3 regions of the Paenibacillus sp. 01T47 genome follow, and region 3 is predicted to be linked to each of the others. Evidence: riboswitches for the same ligand, from Rfam matches in the RefSeq annotation. Region 3 holds a riboswitch; each other region holds the start of a gene.
The links. Region 3 has a riboswitch for ZMP and ZTP ahead of AC1DOV_RS26485 (bifunctional 5,10-methylenetetrahydrofolate dehydrogenase/5,10-methenyltetrahydrofolate cyclohydrolase). Riboswitches for the same ligand answer to the same signal wherever they lie in the genome.

Region 1 (4,858 bases), on a different contig from region 3:
CGCAGCGCTTATGAATCGGTTGGCCAAAGCGGCTGGAAACCGAATTATTCGTGTATAGAAAGTGTTCTAAGGGGAACGATCATTTTTGAAACTGAATTAGCTTGAAACCGCACTAGTATGTTTGTCCTCATGTCCGCATATGTTTGGTAAAGACTACAAGCGGACATGGGGGAGATAGGCTGTGATTGAAGCACAATTACAAGCTGGACAGTTTTTGACGCTGCTTATTATTGCGGTGGCACTCAGTCTAGACGCATTTTCTCTTGGGCTCGGCATAGGGCTCAAAGGCATAAGGCTGCGAGATATTTTGAAGCTGGGCATTGTAACTGCGTTGTTTCATATGATCATGCCGCTGGCAGGTATTTTTACAGGTCAATACGTGGGCTCCTTGCTTGGAGATGTAGCCACGACTGCGGCAGGCATTTTGCTAGTGCTGCTCGGCGGACATATGATTTATAGCTCGCTGCGCGGCGAGGCGGTTCAATCTTTTGACCATAAATCTTTTTGGGGCTTGCTCGTGCTTTCGCTTAGCGTCAGTATCGACTCGTTCTCAGTAGGCATTACGCTTGGGATGTTCGCTGCAAACATGTTGATGACGGTTTTACTTATCGGTCTGCTCGGCGGGCTGATGTCGATATGTGGTTTAATGCTGGGGCGTAAAGTCAGCGGTCAGCTTGGCGAATATGGCGAGGCCATAGGCGGAGGAATTTTGTTCGTGTTCGGCATCTTGTTTATCTTTTAGAATATAAGTAAGAAAGCAGAACAATATTGCAGTCTTATTTTAAATTTCAAGTCAAAGCTGCTTTAGCATCTAAGGAACGCTGCAGGTGTTTTCGCTTAATCGTTGAACAGCTTGGAATAACGTGCAAAAAGGAGTTGGCAGTGTGAAACGTATTTTATTTGTATGTACAGGCAATACATGCCGCTCACCGATGGCAGAGGCTATGCTTCGCCGAATGGCTGCTCTGAGAGGGATCACCGTAGCCGTTCGCTCCGCAGGCATATCTACTATTGATGGACTGCCTGTGTCAGCTCATGCTGTGGAGACTCTTAGGCAGCGGGACATCGAGCATAAGAGCACGTCGCTGGCGCTGACGAGCGAGGCGGTTGGTTGGGCTGATATTATTTTGACAATGACGGTCAATCATAAGCGCGGTTTGCTGCAATGGCATCCCGAAGCGGTCGACAAAATCTATACGTTAAAGGAATATGCAAATCAAGACGCTCAAGTGCTCGCGGATATTGAGGAGCTGGAGCAGCTCTATACAGAGCTTCATATGAAGCAGGCGCTTGGCCAACAGCTGACGACTGGCGAGAGAAGACGATTGCTTGAGCTGGAGCGTCGCATACCGAGCTTTGACATCGTTGATCCTTTTGGAGGCTCGCTTGCTATATACAGCAGCAGTGCTAATGAAATAGAGGACGCGCTCGTCAAGCTGCTGGACAAGCTTGCCAAAAGATAAGTATTTAGGGTTGCAGAAGCCATTTTTGCTTCCATTCGATTGATTTTTGCAGCTGTATAAGATATAATAAAATGACAATATACGGTTTCCGATGTAACTGGCGACGGAAGTGGGTAACCACGGTGGAGCATCGGAATATACGGCCGGTCGCCTGGGCAAAGAGCAGCATGCTAATAAGCATGTCTTGCTCTTTTTTCGTCTTTTTGGGCAAAAATAGGTATACTAGCACTGTGATGTTTCATTTCTAAGGAGGTCTTTTGCGTTGAAAATTGCTATTGGTGCTGACCATGCAGGTTATCGTTTGAAGGATGAAGTTGTACCGTTTCTTCAATCGCTTGGTCATGAAATTGAAGATCTTGGTTGCAACTGTGACCAATCCGTCGATTATCCGGACTATGCATTGCCCGTATGCGACCTTGTTACGAGCGGCAAAGCAGAGCGCGGTATACTCATTTGTGGAACAGGTATCGGCATGTCGATTGCGGCTAATAAAGTACGCGGCATCCGCTGTGCGCTTGTGAATGATATGTTCTCAGCCAAAGCCACTCGGGAGCATAATGATACTAATGTTTTGGCGCTTGGGGAACGAGTGATCGGTCCTGGAGTGGCACTCGAAATTATTCGCATATGGCTTGAAACGCCGTTCTCAAATGGAGAACGTCATGTCGGTCGTGTTAGTAAAGTGAAACAAATTGAAGAACAGTACAGCAGCCAGTCCTAATTAGGGGGCATTCGCAATGAACGTAGACGAAAACGTACAGCTAGGAAGCATTGCAGAACAGGTTGAGCAAATTGTTCGGGAACTGGCAGCGGCAGGCAAGCTTGGTATGAGTCAGCTGCTAGTAATCGGTGTAAGTACTAGTGAGGTGCTTGGTCATCGCATCGGGACTTCGGGCACCATTGAAACGGCTGCACAAATTTACGCAGGCGTTGAAACGGTTCGCAGCGAAGTTGGCTTTATTCCCGTTTATCAATGCTGTGAGCATCTGAATCGCGCGCTTGTCATTGATCAAGCTTCCGCAGAACGATTGGGGCTTGATATTGTAGGTGCAGTGCCAGTGCCTAAAGCGGGCGGTTCCATGGCAGCCTATGCCTATCGTCAGCTGAAGGAGCCTTGTTTGGTGGAAACGGTGCAGGCGCATGCGGGCATCGATATTGGTGATACGTTTATCGGTATGCATTTGAAGCGGGTGGCTGTTCCCGTTCGTCCGACGATTCGTGAAATTGGCGGAGCGCATGTCACGATGGCTATCACAAGGCCAAAGTTAATAGGCGGCTCCCGAGCAGTATACGAGCTTAGCGAGAATCTAACGGTAGAGCAATCTGCTGGAACTTGCGAATAGTTGATTTATAGCCATAATTTTTTGATTTTCAGCGTCTAAAGGACACCGAAGACGTTTTTGCTTGATAAAGGGTATCTAATTTGAGGAGGAATTTAATCATGGAAAATTTGCGCAAACAAGACCCAGAAGTATTGAAAGCTCTAGGACTAGAACTTACTCGTCAACGTGACAATATCGAGCTTATCGCATCCGAGAACATCGTTAGCGAAGCGGTATTGGAAGCTATGGGAAGCGTTTTGACGAACAAATATGCAGAAGGTTACCCAAGCAAACGTTTCTATGGCGGTTGTGAGCATGTTGACATCGTTGAGGATATTGCCCGCAACCGTGCAAAAGAGCTTTTTGGCGCTGAGCACGCGAACGTGCAACCACACTCCGGCGCACAAGCGAACATGGCTGTTTACCTTGCAGCTTTGCAGCCTGGCGACACTGTGCTTGGTATGAATCTAGCACATGGCGGACATTTGACACACGGCAGCCCTGTTAATGCATCTGGATTGCTTTATAACTTTGTTGCATATGGTGTACAAGAAGATTCCTTCACTATTGATTATGAAGAAGTTCGCAAGCTTGCTTTCAAGCACCGTCCTCGTTTGATCGTTGCAGGCGCTAGTGCATATCCGCGCACAATCGATTTCGAGAAGCTTGGCAAAATTGCTAATGATGTAGGCGCATTGTTTATGGTTGATATGGCTCACATCGCTGGTTTGGTTGCTGCAGGCCTTCACCCGAGCCCAGTGCCTCATGCGCATTTTGTAACAACTACAACGCACAAAACCCTTCGCGGACCTCGCGGCGGTATGATCCTTTGTCGCCAACCTTGGGCTGCTGCGATTGATAAAGCAGTTTTCCCAGGCTCGCAAGGCGGTCCTTTGATGCACATTATCGCTGCTAAAGCAGTAGCTTTCGGCGAGGCGCTTCAACCTGAATTCAAGCAATACGCAACCCAAGTTGTTAAGAACGCTAAAGTTCTTTCGGAAGAGCTTGTTGCAAAAGGCTTTAATATCGTATCTGGCGGAACAGACAATCACTTGATGCTGCTCGACACACGCAATCTGAACATTACAGGAAAAGTAGCAGAACATGTGCTTGATGAAGTAGGCATTACGGTTAACAAAAATGCCATTCCGTTTGATCCAACAAGCCCGTTTGTAACATCCGGTATTCGTATTGGTACACCTGCAGCGACAGCTCGCGGCATGGAAGAGAACGCAATGAAGGTTATTGCTGAGGTTATTGCACTTGTGCTTAACAGCCCTCAAGATCAAGAGGTGCTCTCCAAAGCGCGCGGCATGGTTCGTGATCTTACGGCACAATATCCACTTTACCCTGGTATGACTTACTAATCATAAATATATTATTAATAAAAAAAGACCTATTTGTGCATATGCATGAATAGGTCTTTTTTTGATTATATGCCGTACATAAATAATATATCTAAAAAAAATAATACAGTTAGAAGCTGAGTGGAATAAATGAGCAAACGTCAATGTTGAAATGAAAAAACGTTCATTTTGCACGATCGAAAAATAATAATTAAATATAATGGTCGTTATTATTTATGTTATAGTATAAATACCGAAAAAACACGTTATATATTTGTGGAATATATATGTAATTTAAAATAAAATGGAAATATAAAGGATTTTCAATTTAATCTGTATTTTTAAGTATTAGTGCTATTTTTGTAAATTAATGACTGTAAAAATATTAAACTGAAATATTATTAAAATAATTAACTGAATAAACGCTGTACAGCATTAACGCAACAGAATAATTAATTGAATAAACGCGTTAATGTGTTAAAGAACAGTGTATAAAAGTAATTATAAACAAAAATTTACAGCTTACATATTCTTGATAAATAATTAACATGGTTGTATAGTGAAATTTATTATTATATTTAAACTCATTGTTTAAATGGGGAAAATGTTTAGCATTGCTCAAGAGGATACGTATATTTGCATTGGACAAGCTAGAAGAAGATGCAAACGTTTGTGTACAAAGCGAGTAAGTTGGACGATTTTGCCTTGTTGAACTGAGCAGAAAAAA
Region 2 (4,858 bases), on a different contig from region 3:
TGAAATAGGAATTAATGAACTGCTGTCGGATAAGCTCACAGCAAATGGGATTATTGAACCAACGGATGTACAGGCAAATACGATTCCGATATTGCTTGGAGGAAGCGACGTTTCAGCGAGGTCGCAGACGGGTACAGGTAAAACGCTTGCGTATTTGTTGCCGCTTCTTCAGAAGCTGAATTCGCATTCAAGCGCAATTCAAGCGATTATTTTGGCTCCAACTCAGGAGCTTGCGATGCAAATTGTTCGTGTAGCAGAAGTGTACGCGGAGCCGCTGAACATTCGCGTACAGCAATTGATTGGCGGAGCTGCATTAAAGCGGCAGGTAGAGAAATTGAAGCTGCGCCCGCAGCTGGTTATTGGAACACCAGGGCGAATTCACGAATTGCTTAAGCTGCGCAAGCTCAAGCTGAATGATGTGAAAAATGTTGTAGTTGATGAAGCGGATCAAGTATTTCAGCTCGGCTCGACAAAAGAGGTCGAGATCATTTTGCATAGTGTCGGTAAAGAGCACCAAATTGCTTTTTTCTCCGCGACATATCCGGATCAAATGGCTCGTTTTGAAGGACGCTGGATGAAAAACCCGGAACGCATTCAGGTTACGCCGGAGCATACCGTATCACAAACGATCGATAATTACTTTATCGTTAGCGACAAGCGTGATAAAACCGATACGGCAAGAAGACTTGTACGCTTGCTGAACCCAACCTCTGCGCTGCTTTTCCTAAATGATACCGACAACATTTCCAACTGGGAATCGAAGCTAAGTTATGAAGGCTTTACTGTTGAGGCTTTGTATGGGGATGCGGATAAACAGCGCCGTGCAGCAACATTGACACGTTTTCGCGAGGGTCGTTGCCAACTGCTGCTAGCTACGGATGTTGCGGCTAGAGGCCTTGATATTGAAGGTCTGCCGCTCGTCATTCAGCTTGATCCTGCATCGGATGCGGATCATTATGTGCATCGTGCAGGACGAACGGGCCGTATGGGACGTCCTGGTACAGTCGTCTCCATTGTTACGCCGCAGGAGCTGTTTATTATGGAGAAATTCCGCAAGCAGCTGGGCATCGAATTGACAGAACGGACAATGTTCAGAGGAAAGCTTCTTAGCGAGGAAGAGCTGCGAGAAGCAACAAAACCGTTTGCGGCTCGCCATGAAGCGAAGCTTGCAGATCGCTCAGAAGCGTTGCAAACGAAGCGAGCTGCAGAGAATAAAAGTGCAGCTGCTGCTCCGAAACAAACGAAGCTTGTAGAGACGAAAGCAGTAACTGCTCCGCCGAAACCAAAGCCAGCAGCGAAGCCTGCTCCTAAGAAAGTGGAGCGAAAGCGCGAAGGCAAAAACAAAGGTGCTCCTAAGTGGTTGAAAGCTAAACGCGAGGCCGATAAGGAACAATCATAAAAATTTATTTTGAAAGCCACCCTCTTAAATCGATCTGCCTCTCCCGAAACGTATGGGCGAAGGTAAAAAATGCGGCAAAACCCGCAATCGAAAAAGGAGTGTGGCTTTCTTGATGAAACAAACCATGTGGAAAAAGACAGCAATTTCTTCGCTTGCGCTGCTAATGCTTGCAGGCGGTGCGACGTCAGCTTTTGCAGATGGCGGTAAAGGCAAAGGGCATGATGGCGATCGTAATGATGATAAAGGCCGTCATGAGGACAAGGATGACAAGTATGACAAGGACGATAAACATAAAGTAACATGGCAATTTCAAGATGAGGACGATCTGAAGTGGGCTATGGAATACATTATGCGGTTAGCGTCGAAGGGCGTATTTACTGGCTACGAGGATGGTACATTTAAGCCTAATCAGAAAATCAACCGTATTGAAACGTTGACTGCTGCTGTCAGATTGATGGGTCTTCGCTCACAAGCGGAATCAGCAGATAAAATGAAAACGGACTTGCAATTTAATGATGGGGATAAAATCGCAAAAAAATACCCTTGGGCTGTTGGTTACGTTGCAGTAGCGCTGGAGAACGATCTATTCTCTGAGACTGAATCGGAAGTGAAACCGGAAGCAAACGCGACAAGACTATGGTCTACGATTCTTCTCGTAAAAGCGCTTAAACTGGAAGACGAAGCGAAGGCGCTCAATAATACGAAGCTTGACTTTAAGGATGCAAAAGAGATCCCTGCTGGATCTGTAGGTTATGTTGCTCTTGCTTTGAAGAAAGGTATTATTACCGGCTACAATGATAAGAATGGAAAAACTTTCCGTCCTAATCAACCAGTAACCCGTGCAGAGCTGGCAGCGCTTCTCGATCGCACAGATACGGAAATGCCTAATCATGATGCACAAGCCATTATAGGCAAGCTAAAAGCAGCTCCTGCTGATGGCAAGTTGACGGTTGTTAAAGGAGATAACACGGAGGTTTCACTAGCATTAGACTCGAATGTGTTTATTTTCCGAGATGATAAAAAATCGCCAGTGAGCTCACTCCGAGCAGGTGATGAGGTACTCGTTCGTACGTATCTCAATCGTATCGTATTTATTGAAGTAACGAAGTCGGCTCCTGTTAGTACAGCTTTCTCGGAGAACGGAATTATTAATACATTAACGTTCAACAATCAGGCGAAATTGACGACGGTTTCTCTCATTACTCGATATGAAAACTCACAGGCAGTTGTCACAACATTCAGCATTGATCCAAGTGTAGTCATCACAGGTGACTCCTCGCAGCTGAAGGCTGGTCAATATGTACAAGTAAAAGGCGACAATGGTACAGTTAAATCAATTGAAGTGAAATAAGGTTTATATAAGTGAAGGGCTGTCCTGAAAGTGGATTTTTCTACTTTTGGAACAGCCCTTTTTTCATTGCTCAACAATCAAAATTATAGCTTGCGAATCCAGCAGCGCTTAGTTTTCTGCATAATAAGCACGATACAATTCGTTAGAAAATATACGCGTTAACTTTCATAGTTAGTCTGTAATAGAGCTTGATTTCAATTGCGATATCGAACTATAATAAATGTAAATTTTAGGTAGGTGCAACTGGCGTAAACGTGGATGACCACGAGGGAGCACCTATTTCATATGTCGTGCGCCTGGGCAAAGTATTTGATCAATGATCAAATACTTTTTTTATTTTCAGATAAAATAAAAAGGTTGAGGTGAGTATGTTGCAGTCCTATGAAGATCAGTTATTTAATAATCCGTATCCTGGTAGAACGATAATCGTGGGGATGAGCCCGTCAGGAAAACACTATGTTCAAGTGTATTGGATAATGGGCAGAAGCGTGAACAGTCGCAACCGAATCTTTGAGCGTAATGAGCAGTTTGTAAAAAATAGAGCATATGATGCGGCAAAAATGGAAGACCCTTCATTGATTATTTATAATCCGATAAAGAGTATTAATGGGATGCACATCATTTCCAATGGAGATCAGACGGAAACCATCTATGAAGCGTATGGCAAAAAAGAAACGTTTGAAGATGCATTAAAAAGCAGAAAGTTTGAACCGGATGCTCCCCATTATACACCACGTATTTCCGGTATTATTGATACTGAATCAGCTGTGTACAGCTTGTCCATTTTGAAAACAAGGCAAAACGATCCGTCATTTTGCATCCGTCATTTCTTTCATTACGACTCTTTTACAAAAGGGATAGGTCATTGCATTCACACTTATAAAGGTGAAGAAAATGGTATTTTGAGATCTTTTGAAGGTGAACCGCTGGAGGTTCCTTTATTTGATTCAATGGATGAAACGGCTCAATTTTACTGGAGCAGCATAAACGCAGATCATAAAATTTCATTGCTTGTGAAGTTTATTCATACCGATGATCGTAAGGTGGAATTTAAAATAATAAATAAAAATCAGACGTTTTAGTGTCTCTATAATTAATTCCGACAAAAACGATGGGAAAAATTTAAATAATCGTTGACAGGGTCGTTTTTGAGGAATAATATAGGAATATATTCAAAGTGAGTTGAAAAACCATTTTGTAGGATGACAAAAGAAGATAATCTACTGGACCACCAGAGATTCAATAGGAGCGCAGTTCTGCGCCTTGTTGGGTCTCCTTTTTTTATCCAAAAAAACAAAAAAGCTCAAAGAGCGAAGCGAAAGGGATGTTTACAATCATGAAAAAACTAACACTAACATTAATTTCTGCAACAGTAGCCTTCTCAGCCCTAACCTATGTTGTCGTATCTGCCAAACAGGCGCAAGGTGCGCCTGCGGTGAAGGACAACGCTGCAATTGTTACCGAAGCAAAAGAAGAGAATCATTCCAAAATCATTACCGTTTCTGATACAGAGAAAAAATCAGAAGTAAACACAGCTGCAGCAGAAGGCGAAAAACAACAGCAAACAAAAACGGCGGACACGATAGAGGCAAATAAGCCTGAAGCAGAAAAAGTAGATGCGAAACAAGAAGATAAATCCAAAGTTACTCTTGCTGTAGATAAGAAGGAAGAGGCGCCTGCAGCTAAAGCGGCAGCAGCAAAGGAAGAGCCTGCGGCTAAAGCAAATACATCGGTTGAAAAAACAGCGACACAGCCGAAAGAAGCTGCCCAGCCTAAAGCAGCAACGACCGTAAAAGAAGAAAGCCAGCCTAAAGCTGCAGCCGTTGTGAAAGAAGAGCCAAAAGCAGCAGCACCTGCTGCGAAAGAAGAAACACAATCGAAACCAGCGGAGCCAGCTGCGAAAAAAGAAAAGAAACCATCAAAATCGGTCTCATTTGTGAAAAAAGATACGGTACAGCCGAAAGCACCATCATCCTCAGAGGCTCCTGCTTCATCCTCTTCATCATCATCATCGTCTTCCGAAGGTCAACACCCAGCACCATCGACGACGGAAGAAGAAATCTGCTAGAAACAAGAAATACGTATTCATGAGTTATGAAATGGGGGTG
Region 3 (4,858 bases):
ATTAAGAATGATCGACACAAGCGGCGTATTAAGCGCAACGATCTTAGCTGCTTTTAGACTGGCATGCAGTAGATTTGAGTTTGTTTCATTAAAACGTTCTTCCTCGTAATCGGACCGAACAAATGCTTTCACAACGCGGATACCGGACAAATTTTCTTGCATAACGGTATTCACTTGATCAAGCCGATGCTGCATCATTGAAAACAAAGGGACGGTAATCCGAGTTGTAATGATGAGGAAGAGAGCTAATAAGGGTATCATTGCGAGCAAAATAATAGACAGGCGCGGGCTGATGACAAAAGCCATGATCAGACTGCCGATAATAATGAATGAACTGCGTGCAAATACGCGGAGCAGCAGCAATACTAAGTTCTGAATTTGTGTGACATCACCCGTCAGTCTCGTCACGATGGAGCCTGAACCAAAACGGTCAAGCGATCGAAGCGACAGCGACTGTATTTTTTGAAACAGCTCCTGCCTCAGATCAGCCCCAAAGTTTTGCGATGCTATCGTCGAGAACACCGTGCAGCCGACACCTGCGATTAGTCCGATCAATGCGGCGATCAGCATTTTGGGCGCGGTGCTCGCGATTGCTGTGAGATCACCTGCTATAATGCCCTCATTCACAATGCTCGCCATGAATCGCGGCTGCAGCAAATCCATGACCACCTCTAGCAGCATAAACAGCGGTGCCAGCACAGCGCTCAGCCAATATTTCCTCAAAAATCTAGTGAGCTTTAACAACTTACCACCTCAATCTCCCATCATTTTGCGCAAACTGCAATAAAGAGGGCAGCGCGACCCGCTCCCTCTTGATAAAGTAATTATAGCATCCATCCTCTCGTTTCTACACCTAAATAATCATAAAATAATGTTAATGACTCGCTTTTGAACTTTCCACCTGTTAAAATCAAAATACCATTTAAAAGCTGTGCGTAACTGGCGGAACATGGGCAACCATGAGGAAGCGCACAGATCATTAGCCGTACGCCTGGGCAAAGGTAAGGGGACATACCCCTTGCCTTTTTATGTTTTTTTAACATTTATTTATAAGGGGCTGAGGTAGAAGATGACCGAGAAACTGATTTTGGATGGAGCCATTGTGGCCGATGCGATTAAAGAGCAGCTGAAAGAAAGAGTTGAGATTCTTAGCAAGCGGGGAATCATTCCATGCTTAGCGACGATACTGGTGGGCGATGACCCTGCGTCTGAAACCTACGTTCGAATGAAGGGCAATGCATGCAAGCGGCTTGGCATTGATTCCAAACGTATTCATTTGAACAAAAACATTTCAACGGATGATTTAATTGACGTTATTTTGCAGCTTAATGAAGACCCGCTTATTCACGGCATCCTCTTGCAGCACCCTGTACCGCATCAAATTGATGAGCGTGCTGCCTTTGAAGCGATTAGTATCCATAAGGATGTTGATGGTGTAACCGCGTTAGGTTTTGCTCAAAATGCATTTGGTTATGCCCAGTATCCGTCATGTACCCCTGCTGCTATTATGGCTATTCTTGATTACTATGAAATCAAGGTCGAAGGCAAACATGCCGTCGTCGTTGGACGAAGCCCGATTCTAGGCAAACCCGTTTCTCAGATGCTGCTGAACCGCAATGCAACCGTAACAACCTGTCATTCCAAAACAGAAAATTTAGCGGAGCTATTGCGTCTTGCCGATATCGTCGTTGCTGCAGTCGGCAAACCAAGCTTTATTCAAGGCGAATGGATTCGCGATGGCGCTGTAGTACTTGATGCAGGGTACAACAAAGGGAATATTGGGGACGTTGACTACGAGGCATGCCTAGCAAAAGCAAGTGCGATCACCCCTGTGCCTGCAGGCGTAGGTCCTGTTACGATCGCCACGCTTCTGAAGCATACGGTTGACTCCGCTGAGCGATTTGCACTTCAATAAGAGATATAGGAAGAAAAACGAGGGGATCTTATTTGCCGCTTTGCAGCTAAGATCCCCTCGTTTGTTCTATGGGATGTCTACACATCCCGTTCTAATAAATACCTCGCTGTAAACTGATCGGTAATGAGTACATTCGTGTAGCCGCCGCGCAGCGCGCCATAAATGCCATCTACCTTCTTCGCTCCGCCTGCCACAAGTATCGACTGGTCCTTGCGTTTCAGTTCATCGAGACTGATTCCAATCGTGCGCTGGTTCATGAGTGTTGAACAAATATTGCCTGTAATATCGATATAGCGTGAGCATATATCGCCAGCTGCTTTCTCGCGAATAATTTCCAGATCTGAATCTGTGAAATAATTGGCTCTAATTAATACAGAATCATCCGTAGGTGCTCCTACGGTTACAACGGCAATATTAGAAAGCTTCCCTAGCTCCAAAATATTGCGGATATGGCGATCCGATTCAATCGTCCGCTTCACAACCTCATGGTCAACAAGCGCCGGCAGCGGAATAAAGTAAGGTATCGTATGGAAAGCCTTGCCGAATAAATGAACAATTTCATAAGCGTATGTATTGGTTTCCGAATGGCTAACCCCGCCGTTGAGCTGCACGACCTTTACGTCGCGAACCGGCTTATCCTTAAGCTGAGAAGCCATTTGAAAGAGCGTCGTTCCCCACGTTGTCGCAATGATATCGCCATCTTTTACCGTATCGTATAAATAGTTCGCTGCCGCTTCGCCAATATACTTTTTTACGATGCTGTCCTCATACTGAGGCACAGAAACGATAACCGCTTTTTTCAGCCCAAACTTCGCTTCCAATCGATTCGCCAGAACAAAATTGTTTTCGTTCGGGTGTACGATTTTTATTTGAACATACCCCTCATCCTTCGCCTGCTGTAAAAATCTTGATATCGTAGGGCGCGATACCCCCAGCTTCTGAGCGATTTCTTCCTGATTATAATCCAGTTCATAATACAGCCTTGCTACATCAATCATTTTGCTAAGCTTATCATCCAGTCGATCATCAGCCATCCAAGTTTCACTCTTTCTATTTATGTCTAGAAATGCAAACGGTATCTACTCCCTCTAATTTAACATAGGTTTCAAATGAAGTGTCGCCTTCTTTGTATGAAAACAACAAATCTTACTAAAAAAAACGTCCCCCCCACTCATAACAAGTGGAATGGGACGCTTTTGCTTAATTAAATTCCGTTTCTTCCTTCATACTCTAGTGCGGACAAAATCAGTGTAACCACATCTGCTCTTGTTGCATTTTTCTTAGGTGCAAATTTATTGCCGCCCATGCCTGCTACTAGTCCTTCGGCTTGTGCCGCAGCGATATAAGGACGAGCCCATACAGGAATGTCACTCAAATCAGCAAACGTCGGCTTCGCCTTCGGATCAACTTTAATGCCTAGTGCGCGAACAAGAATTACGGTCATTTCCGTTCTTGTTAATTCACTTGATGGTCGAAGCGTATTATCCTCGTAGCCCGCAATGACCTTATCCTCGATAAGCTGTGCAAAGAAGGAGCGTGCCCATGCAGGAACTTGACCCGCATCTGCAAAGTCCAGCTTGCTTGTCGACGATTCAAGCTTCAGCGCTCTGCCAACCATTGTAATAAATTGTGCTCTTGTTGCTGTGTCTCCAGGGTGGAACGTACCGTCTCCATACCCATTAACAAACCCAATTTCCACTGCCTTCGATATAGCATCTGCAGCCCAGTGGCCGCGTACATCACTAAATGTGATGGTTGGCGTCGGTGTTGGTGTCGTCACCGGCGGTGTCGTCGGTGTTGGCGTTGGTGTCGGCGTCGGTGTTGTCACCGGCGGTGTTGTTGGTGTTGGAGTAGGTGTTGGAACTACAACATTCACATCAACAATACGTCCTTCTGTCGTTGCATTAATCGTACCTAATTGATTGATATACTCCAAGAATACCTCGTAGTCAACAATATTCATTTCGTGCTGGCGTCCAGCATCTTTGGCTTGCTTCATCGAACGATAGAAATCGCCGCCATTAGCCATAAATGAGTTTGTTGCTACAAAATAATAAGCATTCAAATCAATTGCACTGTAGCTGCCGTCTGCGTTTTTGATTTCAGCCTTCGTAATGCGTTCGCCAGCCTGCTTAAGCTTTCCGTCTGCATCCAATATTTCAGGGTTCTTATTAGAATCGTAGTAGAAGCGCATGCCCGATACTTGCGGGAAGCGGCCTTCTCCGGTTTTGATTCCACTTACACCGTTCTCAAGCGCAGCAATAATTTCTTGGCCTGTCATACGAAGCGCCGTAAGGTTGTTTCCGAAAGGCATCACCGTAAGCAATTCGCCCATCATGATGTCTCCATCTACTTTACCTTCAGCGGTTTTCTTAATTGATTCGCGAATACCTCCGCCATTCTGAATGCCAACATAACCTTTTACATCCAATTGCTTCAATGCCTCGTTGCTGTTTACAAAGCTTTTTACTTTGGAGACCATTCCGTCTGTGATCAAGTTTCCTAAGTTGGTTTCTTTTGACCGTACAGAATTACGATCACCATCCAGGAACACATTTGTTTTACCGATGACTTGCTTCTGAATATCGGCAACACCCGCACTGTATGGCTTCAACATTTCAACAGCTTCCGGGTCCGCTGCATAGCCGCTAACTGTAAGCAGCTTGCCATTCCATGCGGTCAATATCCCTTTGTTATTGAATTCGAGGTCCAAGCGGCCCAAATAATTTCCATATTGTTCTGCCTGTACAACGAGTGTCGGTTCTCCCGCAGCATGATATACAAGCGGTGCGTCAACCTTCGTGTGGCTATGTCCACCGACGACTACGTCGATGCCCGTAACCTTCTCAGCCAATACTTTATCAAATTCATTTCCTAGATGCGTCAATGCCACAATCTTGTTGATGCCTTCTTTTTGGAGCATTTTAACCGTTTCTTCAGCTT

Region 1: linked by a shared signal. The riboswitch ahead of rpiB (ribose 5-phosphate isomerase B) and the one ahead of AC1DOV_RS26485 (bifunctional 5,10-methylenetetrahydrofolate dehydrogenase/5,10-methenyltetrahydrofolate cyclohydrolase) in region 3 are both predicted to bind ZMP and ZTP.
Region 2: linked by a shared signal. The riboswitch ahead of AC1DOV_RS08960 (IMP cyclohydrolase) and the one ahead of AC1DOV_RS26485 (bifunctional 5,10-methylenetetrahydrofolate dehydrogenase/5,10-methenyltetrahydrofolate cyclohydrolase) in region 3 are both predicted to bind ZMP and ZTP.

The regions. Positions count from the first base shown of each region.
Region 1 covers NZ_JBFTPA010000008.1:135,079-139,936, forward strand. Annotated here, with positions in the region: gene AC1DOV_RS17920 (L-threonylcarbamoyladenylate synthase) at 1-58, shown strand, start outside; gene AC1DOV_RS17925 (manganese efflux pump MntP) at 182-742, shown strand; gene AC1DOV_RS17930 (low molecular weight protein arginine phosphatase) at 885-1,463, shown strand; ZMP/ZTP riboswitch at 1,547-1,627, shown strand; gene rpiB (ribose 5-phosphate isomerase B) at 1,726-2,184, shown strand; gene AC1DOV_RS17940 (TIGR01440 family protein) at 2,201-2,806, shown strand; gene AC1DOV_RS17945 (serine hydroxymethyltransferase) at 2,905-4,152, shown strand.
Region 2 covers NZ_JBFTPA010000003.1:347,766-352,623, forward strand. Annotated here, with positions in the region: gene AC1DOV_RS08950 (DEAD/DEAH box helicase) at 1-1,399, shown strand, start outside; gene AC1DOV_RS08955 (S-layer homology domain-containing protein) at 1,512-2,750, shown strand; ZMP/ZTP riboswitch at 2,980-3,059, shown strand; gene AC1DOV_RS08960 (IMP cyclohydrolase) at 3,119-3,832, shown strand; gene AC1DOV_RS08965 (hypothetical protein) at 4,087-4,818, shown strand.
Region 3 covers NZ_JBFTPA010000017.1:120,279-125,136, reverse strand. Annotated here, with positions in the region: gene AC1DOV_RS26490 (ABC transporter ATP-binding protein) at 1-744, opposite strand, end outside; ZMP/ZTP riboswitch at 926-1,004, shown strand; gene AC1DOV_RS26485 (bifunctional 5,10-methylenetetrahydrofolate dehydrogenase/5,10-methenyltetrahydrofolate cyclohydrolase) at 1,070-1,915, shown strand; gene AC1DOV_RS26480 (sugar-binding transcriptional regulator) at 1,993-2,949, opposite strand; gene AC1DOV_RS26475 (5'-nucleotidase C-terminal domain-containing protein) at 3,120-4,858, opposite strand, start outside.